Regions from separate parts of the Sphingobium sp. MI1205 genome, predicted to be linked through region 2. Evidence: riboswitches for the same ligand, from Rfam matches in the RefSeq annotation. Region 2 holds a riboswitch; the other holds the start of a gene.
The links. Region 2 has a riboswitch for cobalamin ahead of K663_RS18325 (DUF1636 domain-containing protein). Riboswitches for the same ligand answer to the same signal wherever they lie in the genome.
Positions count from the first base shown of each region.

Region 1: another riboswitch for cobalamin. It lies ahead of K663_RS13560 (TonB-dependent receptor plug domain-containing protein); the one in region 2 lies ahead of K663_RS18325 (DUF1636 domain-containing protein).

Region 1 is NZ_CP005188.1:2,738,959-2,750,131, forward strand. Features, by position in the region: gene K663_RS13520 (DedA family protein) at 1-299, opposite strand, end outside; gene gshB (glutathione synthase) at 331-1,305, opposite strand; gene K663_RS13530 (YraN family protein) at 1,336-1,689, opposite strand; gene rsmI (16S rRNA (cytidine(1402)-2'-O)-methyltransferase) at 1,686-2,528, opposite strand; gene K663_RS13540 (penicillin-binding protein activator) at 2,540-3,739, shown strand; gene K663_RS13545 (ABC transporter ATP-binding protein) at 3,754-4,533, opposite strand; gene K663_RS13550 (FecCD family ABC transporter permease) at 4,527-5,522, opposite strand; gene K663_RS13555 (ABC transporter substrate-binding protein) at 5,561-6,406, shown strand; gene K663_RS13560 (TonB-dependent receptor plug domain-containing protein) at 6,443-8,281, opposite strand; cobalamin riboswitch at 8,453-8,691, opposite strand; gene mobA (molybdenum cofactor guanylyltransferase) at 8,758-9,291, shown strand; gene cobA (uroporphyrinogen-III C-methyltransferase) at 9,372-10,154, opposite strand; gene K663_RS13575 (nitrate reductase) at 10,141-11,173, opposite strand, start outside.
Region 2 is NZ_CP005189.1:382,842-394,014, forward strand. Features, by position in the region: gene K663_RS18270 (hypothetical protein) at 1-79, opposite strand, end outside; gene K663_RS18275 (hypothetical protein) at 87-317, shown strand; gene K663_RS18280 (NAD(P)(+) transhydrogenase (Re/Si-specific) subunit beta) at 311-1,702, opposite strand; gene K663_RS18285 (NAD(P) transhydrogenase subunit alpha) at 1,706-1,996, opposite strand; gene cobU (bifunctional adenosylcobinamide kinase/adenosylcobinamide-phosphate guanylyltransferase) at 2,333-2,872, opposite strand; gene cbiB (adenosylcobinamide-phosphate synthase CbiB) at 2,872-3,831, opposite strand; gene K663_RS18305 (threonine-phosphate decarboxylase) at 3,794-4,771, opposite strand; gene K663_RS18310 (adenosylcobinamide-GDP ribazoletransferase) at 4,768-5,478, opposite strand; gene K663_RS18315 (histidine phosphatase family protein) at 5,475-6,029, opposite strand; gene cobT (nicotinate-nucleotide--dimethylbenzimidazole phosphoribosyltransferase) at 6,038-7,054, opposite strand; gene K663_RS18325 (DUF1636 domain-containing protein) at 7,051-7,458, opposite strand; cobalamin riboswitch at 7,640-7,831, opposite strand; gene K663_RS18330 (alpha-glucosidase) at 7,917-9,512, shown strand; gene fdhD (formate dehydrogenase accessory sulfurtransferase FdhD) at 9,499-10,281, opposite strand; gene K663_RS18340 (porin) at 10,406-11,173, opposite strand, start outside.

The DNA.
Region 1 (11,173 bases), on a different replicon from region 2:
GCCTCCACATCCCTCCATTCCAGTGTCGCCCAACGGCCATAACGATCGACCAATGGCTTCAAGCGATGAAATCCCAGGACATGACCCACCAGATACCAGAAATAATTGCCGACGGTCGTGCCGAGCGTCCCCGCCAGCAGCAGCCACTCCATCGACATCCGGCCTTGCCCAACCCGGATGCCGCCAATCCCCATGATCAGTTCCGATGGTATCGGCGGAAAGACATTTTCTATCACCATCAGGGCAAAAATACCCCAATAGCCGCCCGCGTCGATCAGGTGGAGAACCCAGTCGGTCACTTGCGCCTCGCTATGATAGCGGGGTCAAGCGTCAAGCGGCGGCCCGCGCAGCCAGGCGGGCGTCGATGGCGTCCCAGATCATGCCGCCGGTGTCCGTGCCATTAAAGGCGTCGATCGAGACGATGCCGGTAGGAGAGGTCACGTTTATTTCGGTGAGCCACTCACCCCCTATAACGTCAATGCCGACGAACAGCAGGCCGCGACGTTTGAGTTCCGGCCCCATGGCTGCACAGATTTCCAGTTCCCGATCGGTCAGTTCGGTCTTGGCAGCCGATCCGCCGACCGCAAGGTTTGACCGTATTTCGCCAGCGCCGGGAATGCGGTTGATCGCACCTGCGATCTCGCCGTCGATAAGAACGATACGCTTGTCGCCTTGCGCGACGCCCGGAATGAACGCCTGAACCATGAAAGGCTCGACCCACGACGCGTTGAACAGTTCCACCAGTGCGGAGAGGTTTGCGCCGGATTGGCCGACATGAAAGACGGCATTGCCCGCATTGCCGTAGAGCGGCTTGACGACGACTTCCCCATGTTCGGCCAGAAAGCTCTTAACCTCGGCCAGGTCGCGGGTGATCATCGTCGGCGGCATGAATCGCGCATAGTCCAGGACGAACAGCTTTTCAGGCGCGTTTCGAACCGAAGCCGGGTCGTTCACAACCAGCGTTTCGTCCTGCACACGTTCGAGCAGGTGAGTGGCAGTGATATAGCTGAGATCGAAGGGCGGGTCCTGTCGCATCAGCACGACGTCCACGTCGCGACCAAGGTCGAGGAGCTCCGATGCCCCAAAGGCGAAATGATCGCCGTCCACCTTCTGCACCTTGACGGGACGGGCCTTCGCCAGGATGCGACCGTCGCGATAGGTGAGGTCGGGCGCGAGATAATGGTAGAGGCGATGCCCCCTCGCCTGCCCCGCCAGCATGATGTGGAAGGTCGAATCGCCCTTGATATTGATCCCTTCCATCGGGTCCATCTGCACAGCGACGGTCAGGGGGTTGAGATCGGTCATCGGACTAGCTGTTCCTTCCGTTCAGGGCTGTCACCCCCCATGCCAGACATTCGCCAGATGGCGCGGCGCGCGCCCCGGTGCAAGGAGGATCACATCGATCCGCATATCATCACCGGGCTTCGCAAGATCGTAGAACAGCATTTCTGCCGCCGCAGCGACGCGCGACAGGCGGCGCTCGTCGATGGCAAGGTCCAGATCGGCGCCGCTTGCACGGGCCTTCACCTCGACAAAGGCAAGCATCGCGCCGCGCCGGGCGACCAGATCAACCTCGCCCGCTGGAGTGCGCAAACGGCGGCCGACGATCTGCCAGCCCTTCAGGCGCAACCACCAGCCCGCGATGCGCTCCGCCTGTCGCCCGCGCCTCTCGGCCTGCTGACGCCTCACCCTTTCAGTTCCATCGCACGTGTGTAAAGGGCGCGGCGGTCGAGACCCAGCTTCTTGGCCACTTCCCCGGCCGCCTTGGAGACCGGAAGCCGCTCCATCGCTTCCAGCAGGGCAGCGTCGGCATCCTCTGCGCTGGCTGGCGGCGCTTCGCCCGGAGGGCCGACGATGACGACGATCTCGCCTTTGGGTGGAGCGTCCGCATAGCGGGCGGAAAGCTCGGAGAGGGTGCCGGTCCGCGTTTCCTCAAACGTCTTGCTGATTTCACGCGATACGGCGGCGTCACGGTCACCCAGATGCTCCGCCATGGCGGCAAGGCTTTCGGAAAGACGCGGCCCGCTTTCGTAGAAGATGAGCGTGGCGCGCAGCGCGGCGACTTCGCCCAGAGCGTCCGCGCGCGCCTTCTGCTTGGCGGGCAGGAACCCCATGAAAAGGAAACGGTCGGTGGGGAGGCCCGACAGGGTGAGCGCGGCGATGACCGCGCTGGGGCCGGGAAGCGTCGTGATGGTCCGTCCAGCGGCACGGGCGTCGCGAACCAGCTTGTAGCCCGGATCGGAAATGAGCGGCGTGCCCGCGTCGGAAAGCAGCGCGACCGATTCGCCCGCCATGCGCTCGATCAGGCGCGCACGCACGCCTTCGGCGCTATGGTCATGATAGGGGATCATCGGCCGGTCTGATCCCGCATGCCGCAATAAGCGTGCGCTCACCCGTGTATCTTCCACGGCGATTACATCGGCAAGGCGCAGGACTTCGGCTGCGCGCGGGCTAAGGTCTCCAAGGTTGCCGATCGGCCCCGCAACGATGTAAAGCCCGGGCTCCAGCCCAGAAGATTGAGTTTCCATAAGGACGCCAGATGACAGAGACGGATGCCTCCCGGCAAGCGAACATGTTCGCGGCCATGAAGCGCGGCGCGCGCATGATATTCGCGGCCAGCGCATTGCTGGTCGCTGCCTGTCAGTCGGTCGTTCCACGGGGCGCGGGCCCTGCACCTGTCGATCCCGCACCCAGCGGTCCCGATGTGACCCAAGGACTGCCCACCGACACGATGCGCCATCGCGTGGCGCTGCTGGTGCCATTGAGCGGTCCCAACGCTGGCGTGGGTCAGTCGATCGCCAATGCGACCACGCTGGCGCTGCTGGATACCAAGGCGGATCGGGTACGGATCACCACCTATGACACCGGCATGGGCGCGGCGGCGGCCGTCAACAAGGCCCTGGCCGAAGGCAACCGGCTGATCCTTGGCCCTTTATTGGCCGAAGATGCGCGGATCATCGGCCCGATCGCGGCGCGTGCCAACGTGCCGGTCATCAGCTTTTCCAACGATGTCAGCGTTGCCGGGAACGGCGTCTACATCATGGGCTACAATCCCAACCAGTCGATCGATCGGGTCGTCGAATTCGCAAAAGCCAAGGGACTTTCGAAATTCGCGGCGTTGATACCCAAGGGCACCTATGGCGAGCGGTCGGGCACGTCCCTGCTCCGGGCGGTAGAGGCAGAAGGCGGGACGGTCGTGTCTATGCAGACATTCGACCGGACGCCTGCGTCCATGACGGCCGCGGTCAAGAAATTGCAGGCGTCGTCCAGCTATGACGCGCTGCTGATCGCAGACAGCGGCCGGGTCGCTATGCAGCTGGCCCCGATCGTGCGAAAAAATGGCGGGGCCACCGCACGCCTGCTGGGGACGGAATTGTGGAATACGGACAGGGGGCTGGCATCCGTCCCGGCACTGCGCGGCGCGTGGTTCGCCACTGTTTCCGACGGACTCTATGGCCAGCTGGCGAACAAATATCGCGCACGCTATGGCAGCGCACCGTTCCGCCTGTCGGCACTGGGCTATGACGCCGTGCTGTTGACCGTGCGGATCGCGCGCGACTGGAAGCCTGGGACGACTTTCCCGGCCGCCAGGCTCCGCGATTCGGGCGGCTTTTCCGGCATCGACGGCGCATTCCGCTTCGGCCGGAATGGCGTGGCGGAACGCGCGCTGGAAGTATCGGAAATCAGCACGGGCACCTATACGGTAGTGGCAGCCGCTCCCAAGGCTTTTGGGGAGTAATAAACTCTCCCTGTTTAGCCTCTGATTCGCCCCGTCGGCAGGATCAGAGGCCATTCGCCATCAGGCTCGATGCAAGCCGATATGCCGTAGACCTCAGCAAGGCTTTGTTCGGTCAGCACCGCCATCGGCTTGCCATCAGCGACCAGCCTGCCCTTGTCCATCAGCAGCAACCGGTCGCAATAGCGCGCCGCCATGCCCAGGTCGTGCAGCACAGTCACCACCAACGACCCGGCGCTCGCTTCGGCCTTGAGCAAGTCCATCACATCAAGCTGATGCCCCGGATCCAGCGCGGCGAGCGGTTCGTCGGCGATCAGCGCGGGAGCGCCCACCGCCAGCGCGCGGGCCAGCAGGACGCGGGCGCGCTCGCCACCCGACAGTTCCGTCGCGATTCGGCCCTTCAAATGCAGAACATCGGCGCGGGTGAGCGCGGCATCGACAATGGCCTCATCCTGATCTGACAGGTGGGACAGTGGCCCCAGATGCGGCATCCGGCCGAGCGCCACCAGCCGTTCCACCAATAACGGCCAATGCAGCGTCTGGCCCTGCGGCAGATAGGCTACCCGACGCGCCACATCCTTGCGACTGAGGCTGGCGATCGGACTCTCATCAATCCAGACCTCGCCGCTTTTCGCACGGACAAGGCCCAGCAGGGCACGGATCAGCGTCGATTTGCCCGCGCCATTGGGACCGATGATGCCGACCAGCTGGCCCGGCTCCAGCGTCATGGTAACGGCGGTTACGGCGGCATGACGCCCAAGGCGGACGGACAGGCTTTCGGCCCGGATGGTCACCATAGCCGCCGCTCCCGCATCAGGTGGACCAGAAAGACCGGCACGCCAAGCAACGCGGTGAGCACGCCGAGCTTCAATTCGCTGCTGGTCGGGATCAGCCGGACACCAATGTCGGCGAAGGTGAGCAGCGCCGCCCCCCCGAGCAGCGAAGGGAGCAGGATCGCCGAAGGCGAACGGTCGGTCAGCGGACGAACCAGATGCGGCACGATCAGGCCGACGAAACCGATCGCGCCGGAAACCGCAACCGCCCCACCCACGCCGATGGCGACGCCCAGCATGATGCGCAGCCGCGCCTTGCCAAGGTCAGCGCCCAGCGCCTGCGCGCCCTCCTCGCCCAGCGTCAGCGCATCGAGCGTGCGGCCATCGGCGAACAGGAGCGCGCCACCGATGAGGACGCAGGGCAGCGCGATCCAAACATGGGCATAGCTGCGGTTTTCAAGGCTGCCCATCAACCAGCTCATAATCTCCATCGCCGCGAACGGGTTAGGTGAGAGGTTGAGCGACAGGCTGATACCAGCCCCCGCCAGCGTGGCGACGGCGATACCCGCGAGGATCAGCGTCAGCGGGCTTTCAGATGGCCCCGCGAGCAGGAAAAGCGCGGTGATCGCCATCAGGCTGGTGGCGATTGCCATGATAGGCAATATGGCCGGGTGCATCTGCGCCAGACCGAAATATATGGCGCAGACAGCGCCCAGCGCGGCGGCATTGGATGCACCAAGGACCGAGGGCTCGGCCAGCGGGTTGCGCAGATAACCCTGCAGGGCGGCCCCAGCCAGCCCGAGCATCGCGCCGACGATGACGCCCAGCAGCATACGCGGCATGCGCAGATCGACAAGAATCGCGCGAGCAACCTCGTCGCCGCCGCCCGTGAGGACCGCAAAAATGCGCGTGGCGCTGAGCGGAACCGCGCCTAGCGTGATCGATCCCAGCGCGGCGAAAATGGTCAGTGCGGCCAGAATAGGGATCAGCATCGGGTGACGGTGCAGGCTCATGGCTTGCGTCCCGGCTGTTGCTTGATAAGGCCCGTTTCATGCGCGGAAAAATGGTGATCGCGGCGCTCTGTGCGCTTGGCTTGACGGGAGCGGCATCCCCCGCTCCCCGGCGAATCGTGTCGCTCAACACCTGCGCCGATCAATATGTGCTGGCGCTCGCCGATCCCGAACAGATCGCGGCGCTCAGTCCCTATGGACATGATCCGGAACTGTCGGCCGCCGTGGCGCGGGCACGCAAGTTTCGCGTCCTTCGGCGTCCCGCGGAGGAAGTGCTGGCGATCCGGCCCGACCTGTTGATCGGCTTTCCCGATGGCGCTGGCGGCGTCGTAGGTGCGCCGTCGGGGCAATGGCGCAGGCTGGGCCTGCCGAGCGCGGACAGTTTCGCGACCATACGGGCGCAAATCCGCGAGGTGGCGACCGCCGTGGGTCATCCCGAGCGCGGCGAAACCCTTATCCGCGCCATGGAGCGCGACCTTGCCGCCCTGCCCCCCGTCCCGCGCGGCGGCGTGGCTGCCTATTACCAGCGGCGCGGGTACATGACCGGTACGGGCACGCTGGTCGATGAGTTGATCCGCCGCGCCGGGCTGACCAATCTTGCCGCCAGGCTGGGCAAGCCAGCGCTGGCCCAGGTGCCGCTGGAGCAGATGATCGCGGCCAGACCAGACTGGCTGATCGTGGAAAGCGGCAGCGAGAAGATCGTCGATCAAGGGACGGAGATGCTGCACCATCCCGCCCTGCGCTCGATCCCACGCATCCGCCTGCCGCAGGCGTGGACGGTGTGCGGCGGGCCTGCCTATGTGAAGGCGGCACGCAGCATCGTGGCGCAGCTTCGCGACGCCAGGCACAGGGCCAAGGCGCAGGTCAACGCTACGCCCGGACGCTGAGGGGCAAAGGCTCACGCCCGCCCCTCTCGCCAGACTTTAGAAACGAACACGCACGCCGCCATAGGCCGAACGCCCATAAGTGTTGTAACCATAGACGGTCGCGTATTCCTCATCGAACAGATTGTCGATGCGGCCATAGATTTCGAGACTGCCGGTAATGGGCAAGGATGCGCGCACGCCCAGCAGCGCATAGCCATCAAGTGACTGCGTGTTGGCGGCGTCGTTGAAGCTGTCGCCCACCATCGTCAGGGTCGCTCCGGCTGACAGGCCAAAAGTCCATATGTAGTCAGCCGAAACGCTGACAGCGTCCTTGGCGCGGCGGGGCAGCAGCTTTCCTTCGTTGATGCCGCCTTCGGAGCGATCCACCGCATCGACATAGCTGTATGCTGCGGTGACCGTAAGCGCATCGACCGGCTTCAGCGTCACGGCCGCCTCGATACCCTCGGCGCGGGTGCGGGTGAGGTTGATATATTGCCCGAACGGCGGGATGACGCCGTCGAAATAGATCTGGTCGCGCGTGTCGCGGCGGAAAGCGGTGACGGAAAACAACGCGCGCCCTCCGTCCAGGCTCTGGTCAAAGCCGATATCATAGCTCTTCGACCTTTCAGGCTGCAAAGCGGGGTTGCCGTTGAAGCCATCGTAAAGCTGATAGAGCGAGGGAGCCTTGAAACCCTCGCCGTAGCTGGCGCGGATATTGGTCGCGCCGTCATTGGGGGTGTAGTTGGCGTTCGCGCCTAAGGTGGTCGCGCCGCCAAACTGGCTATGGTCATCATGACGCACGCCGCCAGTCAGCGACAGCCCGATAAAGGGCTTGACGACGGCAAGGGCGAAGACGCTGTCGATGTTCGCCTTCGCGCCTCCCGATCCAAAGCCGTAAAAGTCGTAATCCGGGCTCTCATGCTCATAGCCGAACACCAGCTTCGCCTGATCGAAGGGCTGGTAGACGCCTTCATACTCGAAACGCAGATTGGTGCCCGAATAACCATAGTCCCCGAAGGACGAGAAATAGTCGCGGTCGTTGCGGAACCAGGTGACCGCCGCCCTCTGCGTCAGCTTGCCGTCAAGCAGGGCAAGGTTAAGGCCCGCATAGCCGATATATTGGTTCAGCTTGCTGCTGTCCGTGGACTCCATCGGCTCGGCGAAGAAAATATCGGTGTCGAGGTCGGCGTGGATATAATAGCCGCGCAGGTCGAGGCTCAGATTATCGGCCAAGCTAAACTTCAGCTTGGCGTGGGCGGCGATATTTTCATAGCCATCCTTTTCCGTGCCACCCTGCGCAGCCGAAATGCCGTCGGTGCGGAACCATACGGCCCCCGCGCTTCCCGACACGATGCCGCTACTGCCCGAAACGTCCGCCTTTGCATTCACCGTATCGGCATAGCCGTAATCCACCGAGGCGGACCCGCCAAAGCCATCGCCTGGTTCTCCGGTCATGATGTTGACGACGCCGCCGATTGCCTGGCTGCCATAAACGACCGAGTTGGAACCCCGCAGTATCTCGATCCGCCGGATATTGCCCGTCAGCAGATTGCCGAAATCATAAGCGTCGCCAATGCCGCTGGGATCGTTGATCTTGACGCCATCCAACAGCACCAGCGTCTGCGTCGTTTCAGCGCCCCGGATTGAAATGCCGGTCACTCCGCCAACAGCATCAGCGCGATTGAAGCGAATGCCGGGCGTGGTCGCGATCAGGTCCGCCACGCTGACATTCTGGCGCGTCTCGATGGTCTGCGCATCAATGACGGAAACCGCCTGACCGACTTCATCCCGCGGCTGTTCAATGCCAAGCGCGGTGACCACGATGCTGTCCGACTGTTCCGCGAGTGCGGGCGTGGCAGCCAGCAGCGCCACGAGCGATATTCCGATTTTCAACATTATATTGTCTTCCCTGAGCGTCACGCGACTTCAGGCAGGAGCATCCGCGCAAACGGTCGGCATGCGGGAAGGACAGACGCCAGTGTCCCGCCCCGCGCACCGATGCGGCTCCCGCCGCTGCGTCGCTCAGACGGAAAACACCGTGCCCGGGCCGATCCCTGGGCCCAAGGCAAGAGCGACCATGCGCCGGCAGGTCTCCTGGCTCGCGGGTCAAGGCAGCGATGCACAAGCCTTCCCGGGCTGACGCCCAGTGGCTGGTCCCTTCGCCTTCCCCTTTCGAAAGCGCAGGTCCCCCGTGCATCGCGCTCGCCGCTTACAGTTGCAGGGACAGCCGCGGAGTTGGATGGGCAAGCCATCCGCACCGCATTCCCTTTCAAGCCCAAATGGGCACCGGCGCGATCTTCTTCATGTCAACGGTTGCCCGCTCACGCGGCGCGCCATAGGGGAAAGACAGGGTTCTGCCAAGGAGTGGTTGGATGCGATTGCTGGGCGCAGTGCTTGCCGGAGGACGATCCAGCCGGTTCGGAAGCGACAAGGCGGCGGCCCTTCTGCCAGACGGGCGCACGCTGCTGGATCATGCCGTGGCGGCGATAACTCCGCACGTGGAAGCTGTCGTCGTCTGCGGGCGGGATATCGAAGGCATGACATGCCTTGCCGACCGGCCAGCGCCTGACATGGGGCCACTGGGCGGGCTGAACGCGGCGCTGCATCATGCGGCCGAACAGGGGTTTGACGCGGTGCTGACCACCGGGTGCGACATGCCGGTCTATCCGGTGGCACTGGCCGAAGCGCTGGTCGGCGATTGTGCGGCGGTGCTCAAGGGTCAGCAACTGGCGGGCTTCTGGCCTGCATCCCTCGCAGTCGGGATGGACGCACATCTGGCAGAGGACAACAACCGGTCCATATATGGTTGGCTGGACCGGATCGGCGCCCGCATTGTCGATCGGACGGATATTGTGCTGCCCAATATCAACCGGCAGGAAGATCTGAACAGGTTGGGCAATGTCTGAGCTTGTCGATGCCCCTCACCTTCCTTCCAACTAAGGCAGAGGCATCGACAAGCTCAAGGAGAAGACATGGAGGCAGGGCCTCAGACCTGAAGGGCGACGCTCGCGGCGACATCCACAGGCATGGCCGTGCCCGCCACGGCTTCACCAATCAAAAGCAGGGTCGGGTCTTCATCGCTGATGGTCGCCACCAGAAAGGCGAGCGCGGAAAGCTTGCCCCGGATGAGGCGTTCGGTGGGCAGCGAGACGTTGACCGCAACCATCACCGGCGTTTCCGGATCGCGGCCAGCAGCGATAAGCTGCCGGCTGATCTCTCCGGCGGCGGCGCGGCCCATATAGATGCCAAGCGTGCCGCCGGGGCGCGCGAGCGCTTCCCAGTCCAGCTTGAGCGGCTCGCCTGCCTTCAGATGCGCCGTCACCAGCGTCAGCCCGCGCGCGACGCCGCGCAGGGTGAGCGAGGCGCTGCCGCTCGCAGCAGCAGCACTGGCGGTGGTGATGCCCGGACAGATGCGAAAACGGACGCCGTCCGCGGCCAGATGCTCCATCTCCTCGGCGGAGCGGCCAAAGATCGATGGATCGCCGCCCTTGAGGCGCACGACACGCTTTCCAGCCTTCGCGGCGGCGAGCAGCAGATCGTTGATGCTTTCCTGCGCCTTGCTATGGCGGCCAGAACGCTTGCCGACGCTGATGCGTTCAACGCTAGCAGGGATGAGATCAAGGACGCCGGGACCGACGAGCGCGTCATAAAAGACGACATCTGCCGCGGCGATCAGCTTTTCGGCCTTGCGGGTGAGAAGGTCGGGATCGCCGGGGCCAGCGCCCACCAGCCAGACCTCACCGGGGGCAATCAGTTCATTCTGCTGCATGGAGGGCCTCCTGCGGGATTTGGGCAAGGATGTTGGCGAGTGCGGGCCGGCAGGAGCCGCAATTGGTTCCTGCGCCGATCGCCTTGCCGATGGCGGGCACATCGACCAGGCTCTGCTCGCGAATGGCGGTCATGATCTGGTTGAGGCCGATATCGAAGCAGACGCAGATCGTCGCGCCCTTGTCCGGCTGGCTGCCCGGCCCGCGCGCCGCGAGCACCGAACCGCCCACGCCGTCGGCCTCCAGTTGCCGGATCAGCCAGTCGCGCGAGGGCAGCAAGCCGGTACGCGTCACGAACAGCACGCCGCACAGCTTGCCCTCGCTGATGGTCGCGATCCGGCGGGTGCCGCGCGATGCGTCCATCGCCTCGACCCGGTCGCCGTTGGGCAGGAAAGCCTCCAGCCGCGCCGGATCGCCATTGCCCGCCACCTCGTAAAGGGCGCCACCGGGCACGCTGATCTTCGTCGCCCACAGGCAGGGCAGCTTCACCGGCTCCGATCCGCGCAGGATCAGAAAACCCTTCCATTCGGTCGCGACCTTCTCGACGCTGGCCGGGGTCGATTTGAAGCCCGGCTGGCCCGAATGAGGATCGACGAGGGGCCGGGGCAGCAGGCCGGTGCGGCCGCCGCTCGACATCTGGTCGGTCCAGTGGATCGGCGTGAAGATTTCGCCCGGGCGCTGGCCATCGCTGATCGCGACGCGGAAGATGCTGTTGCCCTGCGCGGTCTGGACGCGCGCCAGATCGCGATCGACGATGCCCAGTTCGTCGGCGTCGCGCGGATGGATTTCCACCAGCGGCTCCTCGCGGTGACGCGCCAGCTTGGGCGAGAGGCCAGTGCGGCTCATCGTGTGCCACTGGTCGCGATAGCGCCCGGTGTTGAGCGTCATTGGCCACTGCTTCAGTGGCTCCTGAATATCCATCTGCTTCGTCAGGACGAACCGCGCCTTGCCGTCGGGCGTCGAAAAATGCCCATCCGAAAACGGCCTTTCTTCACCCCAGCGAAACGGCTCCATCGCCTCG
Region 2 (11,173 bases):
TGGCATGGGCAAGCCGGTCCAGCAGGGCGGAAAGGTCTCCGCTGCCAGCAGAGCGAGGCTTGATCGAACCGTGAAACATAACGGGGATGAATCAAGCACAGGTAGAGGCCAATGTGAATCCCCTGATCATGCCGCCGGTCGCTTTTGTCACCAATGACACTTTGCCGGAGGGTAAAGTGTCATTGTCGGCACTTTGGAATGTGATGGCGAAAATGGCGGTAGAATCGGACCCGATGGGCATTTTGGCAGGCAAAAAGAAAGCCCGCTGCGCGGGGCAGCGGGCTTTCCCTGTTCGGTGCGAAAGCGCGGGTCAGTGAAGACCGCTGCCCCCGCTCAATTCCTTGGCGATGGAGCCGACCATGTCCTTGGCGTCGCCGAACAGCATCTGGGTGTTGCTGTTATAATAGATCGGATTGTCGATCCCGGCGAAGCCCGCATTCATCGAACGCTTGATGATGAACACCGACTTGGCCCGGTCCGCTTCGATGATCGGCATGCCCGCAATCGCGCTCTTGGGATCGTCGCGCGCCGAGGGGTTGACCGTGTCGTTCGCGCCGATGATCACCGCGACGTCCGCCTGCGGCAGTTCCGGGTTGATGTCGTCCAGATCGACCAGCTGCTCATAGGGCACGTTGGCTTCGGCCAGCAGCACGTTCATGTGGCCTGGCATGCGGCCAGCGACCGGGTGGATCGCGAATTTCACATCCACGCCCTTCTTGGTCAGCGCCTGGTAGAGTTCGCTGACCTTGTGCTGCGCCTGCGCGACGGCCATGCCGTAACCGGGCACGATCACCACGGTGCTGGCGTTTTCCAGCTGCATGGCGGCTTCCTCCGCCGAGGCGGAGCGGACGACGCGGTCATCCTTGCCGCCTGCGACGCCCGCGGCGACAGTACCGAAGCCACCAAACATGACGTTGGCGAAGCTGCGGTTCATCGCCTTGCACATGATGACGGCCAGAATGAAGCCCGACGCACCATCAAGCGCGCCCGCCACGATCAGCAGCTTGTTGCCAAGCGCAAAGCCCATGGCCGAGGCGGCAAGCCCCGCATAGCTGTTGAGCAGCGCGATGACGGTCGGCATGTCCGCCCCGCCGATCGGGATGACCAGCAGGATACCGAACAGCAATGCGAGAGCCGCAAAGACCGGGAACAGCCAGGTCTGGGTCGGGTCCAGCGCAAGCACGACCGCCACGACGACCGCGCCAAGCGCGACGGCGCCGTTGACGATGCGCTGGCCGGGGAAGGACACCGGACGGCTGCCCATCAATTCCTGCAACTTGGCGAACGCGACGACCGATGCGGTGCAGGTCAGGAAACCCAGCGCCATTTCGAACATCAGCGCCCACATGACGAAGCTGCCTGCATATTCGGCATGGGCATGCTTGTAATATTCGGCGGCGCCGATCAGGCCGACGGCGAGCGCGCCGAATGCGTGGGAGATGGCGGTCCGCTGCGGGATCGCCGTCATCGGCATCAGCAGCGCCATCGGAATGCCGACAGCCGCACCGGCAACCATCGCGATGAGGATCAGGTTATAATCGACCACCTCATGGTGAACGAGCGCGCCGATGATTGCGATGACCATGCCGATCTCGCCCGCGCGCACGCCGCGACGGGCAGTCGAAGGATGGCTCATCCACATCAGCGACAGGATGAACAGGGACGAGGCGGCAATTGCCGCGAAAGGAACGAAGGCGTCCATCGGTTACTTCCCCCGCGGCTTGAACATCTTGAGCATGCGGTCCGTAATCATGAACCCGCTGACCAGGTTCACCGTCGCACAGAATACCGCGATGAAGCCAAGCGTCTTGCCAAGCGGCGTCGCCCCTTCTTCACCCGTGATCGCGATCGCCCCGACAATGACAACCGCCGCGATCGCATTGGTCAGCGACATCAGCGGCGAGTGCAACAGCGGCGACACCTTCTTGATCAGCTGAAAACCGACGAAAGCCGCCAATATGAAGACGAACAGATAATCTGCGTTAAGAGCGTTCACTTGCTATATCCCCTGTCCAGAAGCCGCAATCCGGTCGAGACGCTGGTGGTCTTCCCATTTCCGCCAGTCCGGGGCCGATCGCCCCTGCCATGATTGATGGCTTCCATAAAACCCCTCCAAATATTCTTGGGCGGTGCCATATTGATCCGATCGATCGCAGGCAAGCCGGTCGCACCCAAATATCACCCCGACGATTCGCACAATGAATTTATTCCGCCCATGCGAATAGCCCTGCTATTTCCCCGCATATGCCCCGATCCATGCGCAGCCGACGTTCCCGGCTGCGACGAAAATGCCGGCTGAGGTTCCCGCATCAATGCGAAGTTGAATGCATTATTAAGACGATATGATGGCGCGCCCGTCCTGCTTGAGGATCAAGGGCAAGCCCGCCGCAACGAACAGAACCCGGTCGCAGGCTTTGGCGATATGCTGGTTGAGCAAGCCCGATTCGTCCCGAAACCGGCGGGCGAGTGCGTTTTCGGGGACGATGGAAAGGCCGACTTCATTACTGACGAACAGGATGGGCGGGCCACAATCCGCAATGGCGGCGGTCAGCGCGCGGGTCCAGCCCGCGATATCCTCTTGCGCCAGCAGCAGGTTGGATAGCCAGAGGGTCAGGCAATCAACCAGGATCGCCCCCGATCCATGCGCGCCGGCAATGGCGGCCGGCAGGTCGATGGGTGCTTCCACCGTATGCCACCGGGCGCTGCGGCGGGCGCGGTGATGGCTGATCCTGTCACTCATTTCCGCGTCGAACGCCTGGGCCGTGGCGATGTAGGTGAGCGCGCCCGGCATCGCTTCACATTGCGTTTCCGCAAGCCGGCTTTTGCCCGAACGGGCGCCGCCCAGCACCAGAAGCCTGCGAAATGCGGTCATCAACCGATACCTCCGATCATCGCGGCCACCAGCCAGAGCAGGAGGCAGGCGCGAACATAAAGCGCAAGCGCGGCGCTGGCGGCGGCCGGTGTCGCTTCCGCGCCATCGCCCCCGATCCACGCTTTGTCATGGCGAACGCCATCATATTGAACCGGCCCGGCAAGGCGGACGTCCAGCGCGCCCGCCATCGCCGCCTCTGGCCACCCGGCATTGGGCGAAGCGTGAAGGGCGTGATCGCGGCGAAGGACGCGCCAGCCCCCCGGCCCGGCAACGCAAAGGAGGATGGCAGACAGGCGCGCCGGGGCGAGATTCAGGAGATCGTCGAAACGCGCGGCGGCCCATCCAAAGGCGGCGAACGGTTCTTCCCGATGGCCGATCATGCTGTCGGCGGTGTTCACAGCCTTGTAGGCCCAGACGCCGGGAAGGCCGCCGACGAACAGCCAGAAGAGCGGCGCTACGACGCCATCGCAAAAACTTTCGGCGAGGCTTTCGATGGCCGCGCGGGCGACGCCAGCCTCGTCAAGCGACGCGGTGTCGCGGCCGACAATATGCCCGACAGCCTGCTGCGCTGCCGGAAGATCGCCGGTCTTGAGCGCCTTCACGACGGGCAGGACATGATCGAACAGGCTGCGTTGGGCGAGCGCGGGCCAGGCCGCGAGCGCGATCCCTGTCCAGGCCCATGCGCCCATCAGACGGCGAAGGGCCGATTGGATGAGCCACCCGCCAAGGGTTGCGACCAGCAGCAGGATCAGGAACGTGGCGACGCCCGCCATCCGCCTGCGCCCGTTACCAAGGCCGGGCCGGTTCCAGCGGCGTTCGCAGGCGGCGATGATCCGCGCGAAAGCGCCAACCGGATGGCCGATGCGCGCATAGAGCCACCCCGGCCAGCCAAGCGCCGCGTCAAGGATAAGGGCAACCAGTTCAACCAAGCGCCTCGTCCAGTCGGGCCATGGCGGCATCGTCCGCAGGCAGGCCCAGGCGCAGCCAGTCCGGTTGATCGTCGAACGGCCGGGTCAGGATGGCCTGACGCGCCAGACGGTCGAACAGCGCGGCGGCGGCGGGCGTTTCCACGAGGCGGAACAAGGGACAATCGCCGCGCGGGTTGAGGCCGTGCCGGGCGAGCATCCGGTCGAGATGGGCGGCGCGGTTGCGCAAATCCGCGACGGTCCGGTTGATCCAGAGCCGGTCGCGATAGGCGGCGCGTCCAAAGTCGATCGCTGCCGCCGACAAGGGCCAGTCCCCCAGCATGGCGCGACACGCGGCGATGATTGAGGGTGGCCCGACAAGGAGGCCAAGGCGGACACCCGCAAGGCCGAAGAACTTGCCGAAGGAACGCAGCAGGATGAGGCGCCTGCCCTCCCCCGCTTCACCGGCGATGCTGGAGCCGGGGACGCTGTCGGCAAAGGCTTCATCCACGATCAGCCAGCCGTCGTCCCTCTCCTGCCGGGCGAGCAGTGCCTGCATCTTTGCTGGCGCGAACAGGCGGCCATCGGGATTGTTGGGATTGGCGAGCAGCAATGCCGTGCCCGGCGGCGCTTGTTCCGGCGCATCGAGCGGCAGGGAGCCGGGGAAAGCGGCGGCATGGGTGCGGTAGGAGGGGACGAGATGACAGCCGGGCCGATCCAGCAGCTTGCCAAGCATGCGAAGGCCGATCTCGCTGCCGGGAAGCGCGCAGACATGGGCGGGGGCGACGCCGAAATGACTGGCGGCGGCGGTTTCCATGTCGGCGAGCGCTGCGGGATCGGGAAGGGATTGCCAGTCCGGCGCAATATGGGCAGCACCGGGCCATGGCCGCGGGTTTATGCCGGTGGACAGGTCGATCCAGGGCTGACCGTCCGCGCCATAATGATCGCGGGCCTGCGCAAGGCGCCCTCCATGCCAGCGGAACATATCGCTCATTGGGCAAGTACCAGCGCGGCGAGCAGCGCGCTTTCCACCAGTTCGATGCCCGCGCCATGGCCGTCGCCCGAAATGCCGCCGATCCGGCTGCGCAGCCACCATGCCCAGAGCGGGATGAACAGGGCAGCGGATGCAAGGGCGGGGAGCATGACGCATGACGCAAGCGCCAGCGCGGACCATGGGAGCAGATGCGCGCGCTTGACCCCGTGGCGGAAGCGGCTGGCCAGCCCTTCATGCAGCGGCGGCAGCCACAGTGTCCAGGCGAGCGGGCCGATCCGCGCGATCAGGGCAAGCGGGATGAGAGTCCAAGGGGCAAGCTGCTCCGCCCAGATGCGCAGGAGGATCAATTTCGTCAGCAGCTGGAGCACGATCACGACCACGCCGAAGCTGCCGATATGCGGATCGGCCAACACGGCAGATAGCCGGGCCCGGTCGCCATGCGCCGCGCCTGCGCCATCGGCAATGTCGCCAAGCCCATCGAGGTGCAGCGCGCCGGTCATCGCTACCCATGCCAGCAGCGCAAGCAGCGCCGCCGCCCACGGCCCCGCGCGCAGGCCGAGCATCATCGCCATCGCGGCCGCCCCGCCCACCGCTATACCGGCGGCGGGAAACCAGCGGATGGAGGCGGCAAAGTCGCTGTCGTCCGCCTTGACGGATGGCAGCGGCAGGCTGGTCATCAGTTGCAGGGCGAGGATCAGCCGCTTCATGTAGTCAGCGCCGTTATCTGTGCGTTCGGAGCATCTCCGGGCCAGACGCGCAGGGAGAGCAGCGCGGCATAGGGCAGGTCGATGGCCCAGGCCTGCCGATAGGAAAAGCCGCAGAGCAGTGACAGCGCCGCACGCATGGATCCGGCATGGCTCAGCACCAAGGTCGGCTGGTCGATATGGACGAGCGCGCCCTGGACACGGCGGCGCAGGTCGGACCAGCGTTCTCCTCCCGGTGGAGGATTGTCGTCGGGGGCATCCCAGAAGCGGGCTGTTTCAGCAGCGGGAAGGGTTGAAGGGTCGGCTCCCTCCCACGCGCCGAAATGCAATTCGCGCCATCGGGGATCGGCATGGTGGGGCACCTGGGCGGCAGCAGCGATCCGCTCGGCGGGGCGGCTGGCGCGGGTGAGGTCGGAGCTTATGACCTGCGCGAAATGGATGGCGCGGGCCCGTTCGACGCAGAGCGGCACGGCGTCAGGATCGGGCGGCATGTCCAGCTGGCCAAGCAGCAGGCCAGTCGTCTGCGGCGCGGCGTGGCGCATCAGGTGAAGCATGTGGGCGTTCATACGGCTTCTGAGACCGCGGCTTCGGTAAAGGTGGCCATCTGATCGTGCGCGGTGAGGGCCGAGCGGACGATCTGTGCCGCAACCGCTGCGCCGCTGCCTTCGCCAAGGCGCATGTCGAGTTGAAGCAGCGGGGTTAGCCCGAAGGCGCGGAGCAGGCGCGCATGGCCCGCCTCCGCCGACACATGGCCCGCGATGCAATGGTCGGTGATGGCGGGATTGTCGCGCGCGAGAGGGGCCACCGCCGCGCCGCAGATGAAACCGTCGAGCAGCACCGGCACGCGCATCTGCCGGGCCGCGAGCACGGCGCCGGCCATGGCGGCAATCTCTCGTCCACCGAGGCGACGGAGCGTTTCGAAGGTGTTTGTGCAATGGGGCGCGTGGAGGTGAAGGGCGCGCGCGACCGCGTCGGCCTTTCGCGCCAGACCGGCTTCATCGACGCCGGTGCCGCGCCCGATCCAGTCCCGCGGCAGGCCGCCAAAGGACTGGGCGCACAGGGCAGCGGCGGGCGTGCTGTTGCCAATGCCCATTTCGCCGACGATCAGCAGGTCGCAATCCGCGTGGACGACCGCTGCGCCTGCATTGAGCGCGGCGAGGCAGTCCGTCTCGCTCATCGCGGGGGCTTCGCAGATGTCGGCGGTGGGGCGGTCAAGGTCGAGCGGGACGATCGACAGCTCCGCCCCGCATGCGGCGGCGAGCGCATTGATCGCCGCGCTGCCGCCTCGAAAATTCGCGACCATCTGCGCGGTGACGGCTGCCGGATAGGCGCTGACCCCGCGCGCGGCGACGCCGTGGTTGCCCGCGAAGATGGCGACGTGGAGGCGGTCGGCGCGGGGCCGTTCCCGTGCCTGCCAGCCCGCCATGAACAGGGCGATTTCCTCCAGCCGGCCGAGCGAACCGGCGGGCTTGGTCAGCGTCGCCTGTCGTGCGGCGGCGGCGGCGATCGCCTGCTCGTCCGGTCCCGGCAGCGCCTCCAGCGCTCGGGCGAAGGCAGCCCCATCCTGAAAATGGATCATGTGCAGATGAAGCCTTCTGGCGGGGTGCGGACGATGAAGTGCCCCTTCACCCCCTGCGGCCAATCGGCATAGCGCACGACGCCCTCTTCGCTGGCGGCGTGGCGCAGCGTGTAGTCGAGTATCGCGCGCGCGGCGTCTGCGTCAGGGGTGAAATCGCCAAGCACATAGCCGACCTTGCCCGGCCCGCGCAAATGGACGGCGCAATGGCGCTGGCACGCGAACAGGCATGGCATGTCCTGAACATCGACCGCCGCATAGGCTGGATCACCGGCCTGAAGCGCGCGCATCGCGTCGGCGAGCAGCGCGCCGCCGCGCCGTCCTTCGCCATCCTCACGCGCGTCAGCCGAGAGGCGGCACGTCGAGCAGACGACGACCGAAGCGCGGTTTTCCACCGGGCGCAGCATCAGCGCCGCCAATCCATAACCATAGTGACATGAAAGACCGTCATGATGGTCCCCTTCGTTTTCCTGACCCGCAAACAGCCTGTGGGCGCGGGCGCGCAGAGGACTGCACAACCGAACCGGCAAGGCGATGGCTGTCGCTACGCGAGGGAAACCCCGTCCGCCCGGCACACCCTGTCCGGTCGAAGAACGACTGCGTCAGGCAGGTCTCCTGGCTCACGGGTCAGTGCGTTCCGGCCGCCTTCTCGGGGACGTTCATTCCCCAATGGCGCTGTGGCCAGTCCGCTCACCGCTTACAGTTGCAGGGGCAGCGCGGGTTTTACACCCGACTTCCCTTTTCATCCCTGGTGGGGGAACCTGTCGCGGGCCTGCTGATAAAGCGCACGCGCGCCGCCCGCAAGCGGTAGATGGCGACGCGGACATGTGTATGCTGCACCCGCAGCAAAAGGGAGCAGCAGCGCATGAGCGATTCCGGCCAGCCATGGTGGAAGGGCGCCGTCATCTACCAGATCTATCCCCGCAGCTTTCAGGATTCCAACGGTGACGGGATTGGCGACCTGCGGGGGATCACGCAGAGGCTGGAGCATATTGCCCGGTTGGGCGCGGACGCGATCTGGATTTCGCCCTTCTTCACTTCGCCCATGCGGGACTTTGGCTATGACATCGCCGATTATTGCGGGGTCGATCCGATTTTCGGCACGATCGAGGATTTCGACGCGCTGGTGGCGCGGGCGCATGCGCTGGGCCTGAAAGTCACGATCGATCAGGTTTATGCCCATACATCGGACGTGCATGACTGGTTCCGGGAAAGCCGCGAGAGCCGGACCAATGCGCGGCAGGACTGGTATGTGTGGGCCGATCCCAAGTCGGACGGGTCGCCGCCCTGCAACTGGCAGTCAGTGTTCGGCGGCCCGGCATGGACCTGGGATGCGCGGCGGCGGCAATATTATATGCACCAGTTTTTGGTCAGCCAGCCGCAGCTCAACGTCCACAACCCGGCGGTGCAGGACGCGCTGCTGGACGCCATGCGCTTCTGGCTGGACCGGGGCGTGGACGGTTTCCGGCTCGATGCGCTCAATCATGCGATGCATGACCCGCTGCTGCGCGACAACCCGCCTGCCCCCGACGACGGCAAGCCGCGCACCCGCCCCTTCGACTATCAGATCCGCCGTTACAGCCAGTCGCACCCCGATGTGGTGGGCTTTGTCGAGCGCATCCGGACGCTGACCGACCGCTATGGCGCGATCTTCACCATGGCGGAAGTCGGGGGCGACCGCGCCGAGATGGAGATGAAGGCGTACACGGCAGGGGACGATCTGCTGAACAGCGCCTATGGCTTTGATTTCCTCTATGCCCCCGCGCTCACCCCGGCGCTGGTGGCGGAGACGGCGGCGCGCTGGCCGAATGAACCGGGCATGGGCTGGCCCAGTTGGGCGTTTGAAAATCATGACGCCCCGCGCGCCTTGTCGCGATGGTGCAAGGCGGGGGATCGCGCCGCTTTCGCGCGGATGAAGATAGCGCTGCTGATGGCGCTGCGCGGCAATGCCATCCTGTATCAGGGCGAGGAGTTGGGGATCACGCAGGTCGATATCCCCTTTGAGCGGTTGCAGGACCCGGAAGCGATCGCGAACTGGCCGCTCACATTGTCGCGCGACGGGGCACGCACGCCACTGCCCTGGGAAATGGCCGCCAGCGAAGCGGGGTTCAGCACCGCTGCGCCCTGGCTGCCGGTGGGGGATGACAATCTGGCGCTGGCGGTGGATGGACAGGAGGCCGATGCAGGGTCGCTGCTGAACTTTACCCGGAAGATGCTTGCCCTGCGAAAAGCGAACGCACCGCTGCGTTACGGCAGCATGGAGGTGCTGCTGGCGGATGAAAGCCGGTTGCTGTTCCGGCGGACCGAGGGCGCGGACAGGATAATGTGCCTGTTCAACCTGTCGGACAGCCCCGTCGCATGGCCAGAGGAGAGAGCAGCGGAAGGGACCGTCCTGTTCGCCACCAATGGCGCGTCGATCGGCACACTGCCCGCCTATGGGGCGATCTTCATTCGGGAATGACCATCGTCGCCAGCATCGCGTCCGCCCGCGCCAATACAACCAGCGGCAGGCCGGCGCTTTCGGCGCGTTCCGCCGCCAGGCGGGTCGGGGCGGAAATGGTGACGAGCAAGGGGCAGCCAGCCAGTACCGCCTTTTCCACCAGTTCGTAGGAACAGCGGGATGACAGCAGCGCAAAGCCGCCGTCCCAGTCCATCCCGTCAAGCCGCATCCCCCCGATCAGCTTGTCGAACGCATTGTGGCGGCCGACATCTTCATGGACCAGGCGGATCGAACCATCGGCACCGACCAGCGCGGCTGCATGGACCGCGCCCGTCCGGGCATTGAGCGGCTGATGACCCGAAAGGGCGGCAAGTGCGCGGAAGATCGCGGAACGATCCGCCCGCGATTGCGCGGTAACGGGCGGCAGCGGGCGGATGGCCTGTTCCAGATTTTCGACGCCGCACAGGCCGCAGGAAGAATCCGACACGCGATGGCGTATCCGGCCCAGCAGCCCTTCGACACGGTCGGGGGGCAAAGTCGCGCGGGCGACGACCCCCTGGGCGGTCGTGTGAACATCGACCGTGAATGGCGCGTCCGCCGGACTGACCAGTCGTTCGGAAAGAGCAAAGCCAAGCACCAGTTCGGCAATGTCGCCCGGCGTCGCCATCAACACCGCATAGCCGACGCCATTGAATTCAATGGCAACCGGCACTTCATCGGCCAGTTCCCGTTCCTCCACCGAAAACGCGCCGCCGGACGCGATCCGGGTGAAGGAAAAGTTTGAGGGCATGGCCACGATCTACGCGCGCTGGAGGGGTGCTGCAATATGCAGCCAAGTCACCCCTTCACGCTATTGAAATGATCCAAGCCGGAGCGGCGCGACAAAACACCCGCCGCGCCGTTCCAGGCACCAATCAATAATTCCACTGCACCTGCGTACGGATGAGATTGCCTTCCGCGCGCCCGGCGCGGCGTTCATCCGCTTCGGCGCGCTTCATGCGGGCGTAGGCCAGCGTGATTTCGAGCGCCTTCCACGGCTGCCATTCGACGCCCAGTTCGAATTCGTCGGTCTCCAGGCGCGGCGCGCTGGTGGAGCCTTTCCAACCGCCACGATAATGTTGCCAGCGGGCGTAGGGGATCAGCGAGCCGATCGATTCCGTCGGGGCGCGGTACATCATCTGGACATAGCCGCCGCTGAGCTTTTTCGATTCCACAGACAGGCTGAGCGGATCATACTGTGGTCCCTTGCCCCAGTTCCATTCGGCCTGAATGCCGAAGGGCTGCGGATAGAGCATCGCGTGGATGCCGGCGCGGTTGTCGTCAACGGGTCCACCGACTGACCCGCTGCGCAGTTCAGGCTGGAAATCGTTCATCATCGCCGATCCGCCGATTTCGAACACCTGGCCAGCGAAAGCATCGCCCAGGCCGTCGAGTTCAATGGGCCATGTGGCGAAGGCGACCTTCATCAGGCCCTTATTCTGTTCCGTCCGGTTGATGCCCTGGCCGTTGAAAACGCCAAAGCCAAATGCGCCGTAATTCCCGAACAGCTTTTGCCCGTCATCCCCCAGCCGGTCCCAGATTTTCTGGACTGAAGGCGGGGTATAAAAGGCGATGACGCCCAGATCACGTTCGCCCGGAACCGCGCTGTTGATCCCGTCGCTGCGGTCGAGCGTCAGGCGGTT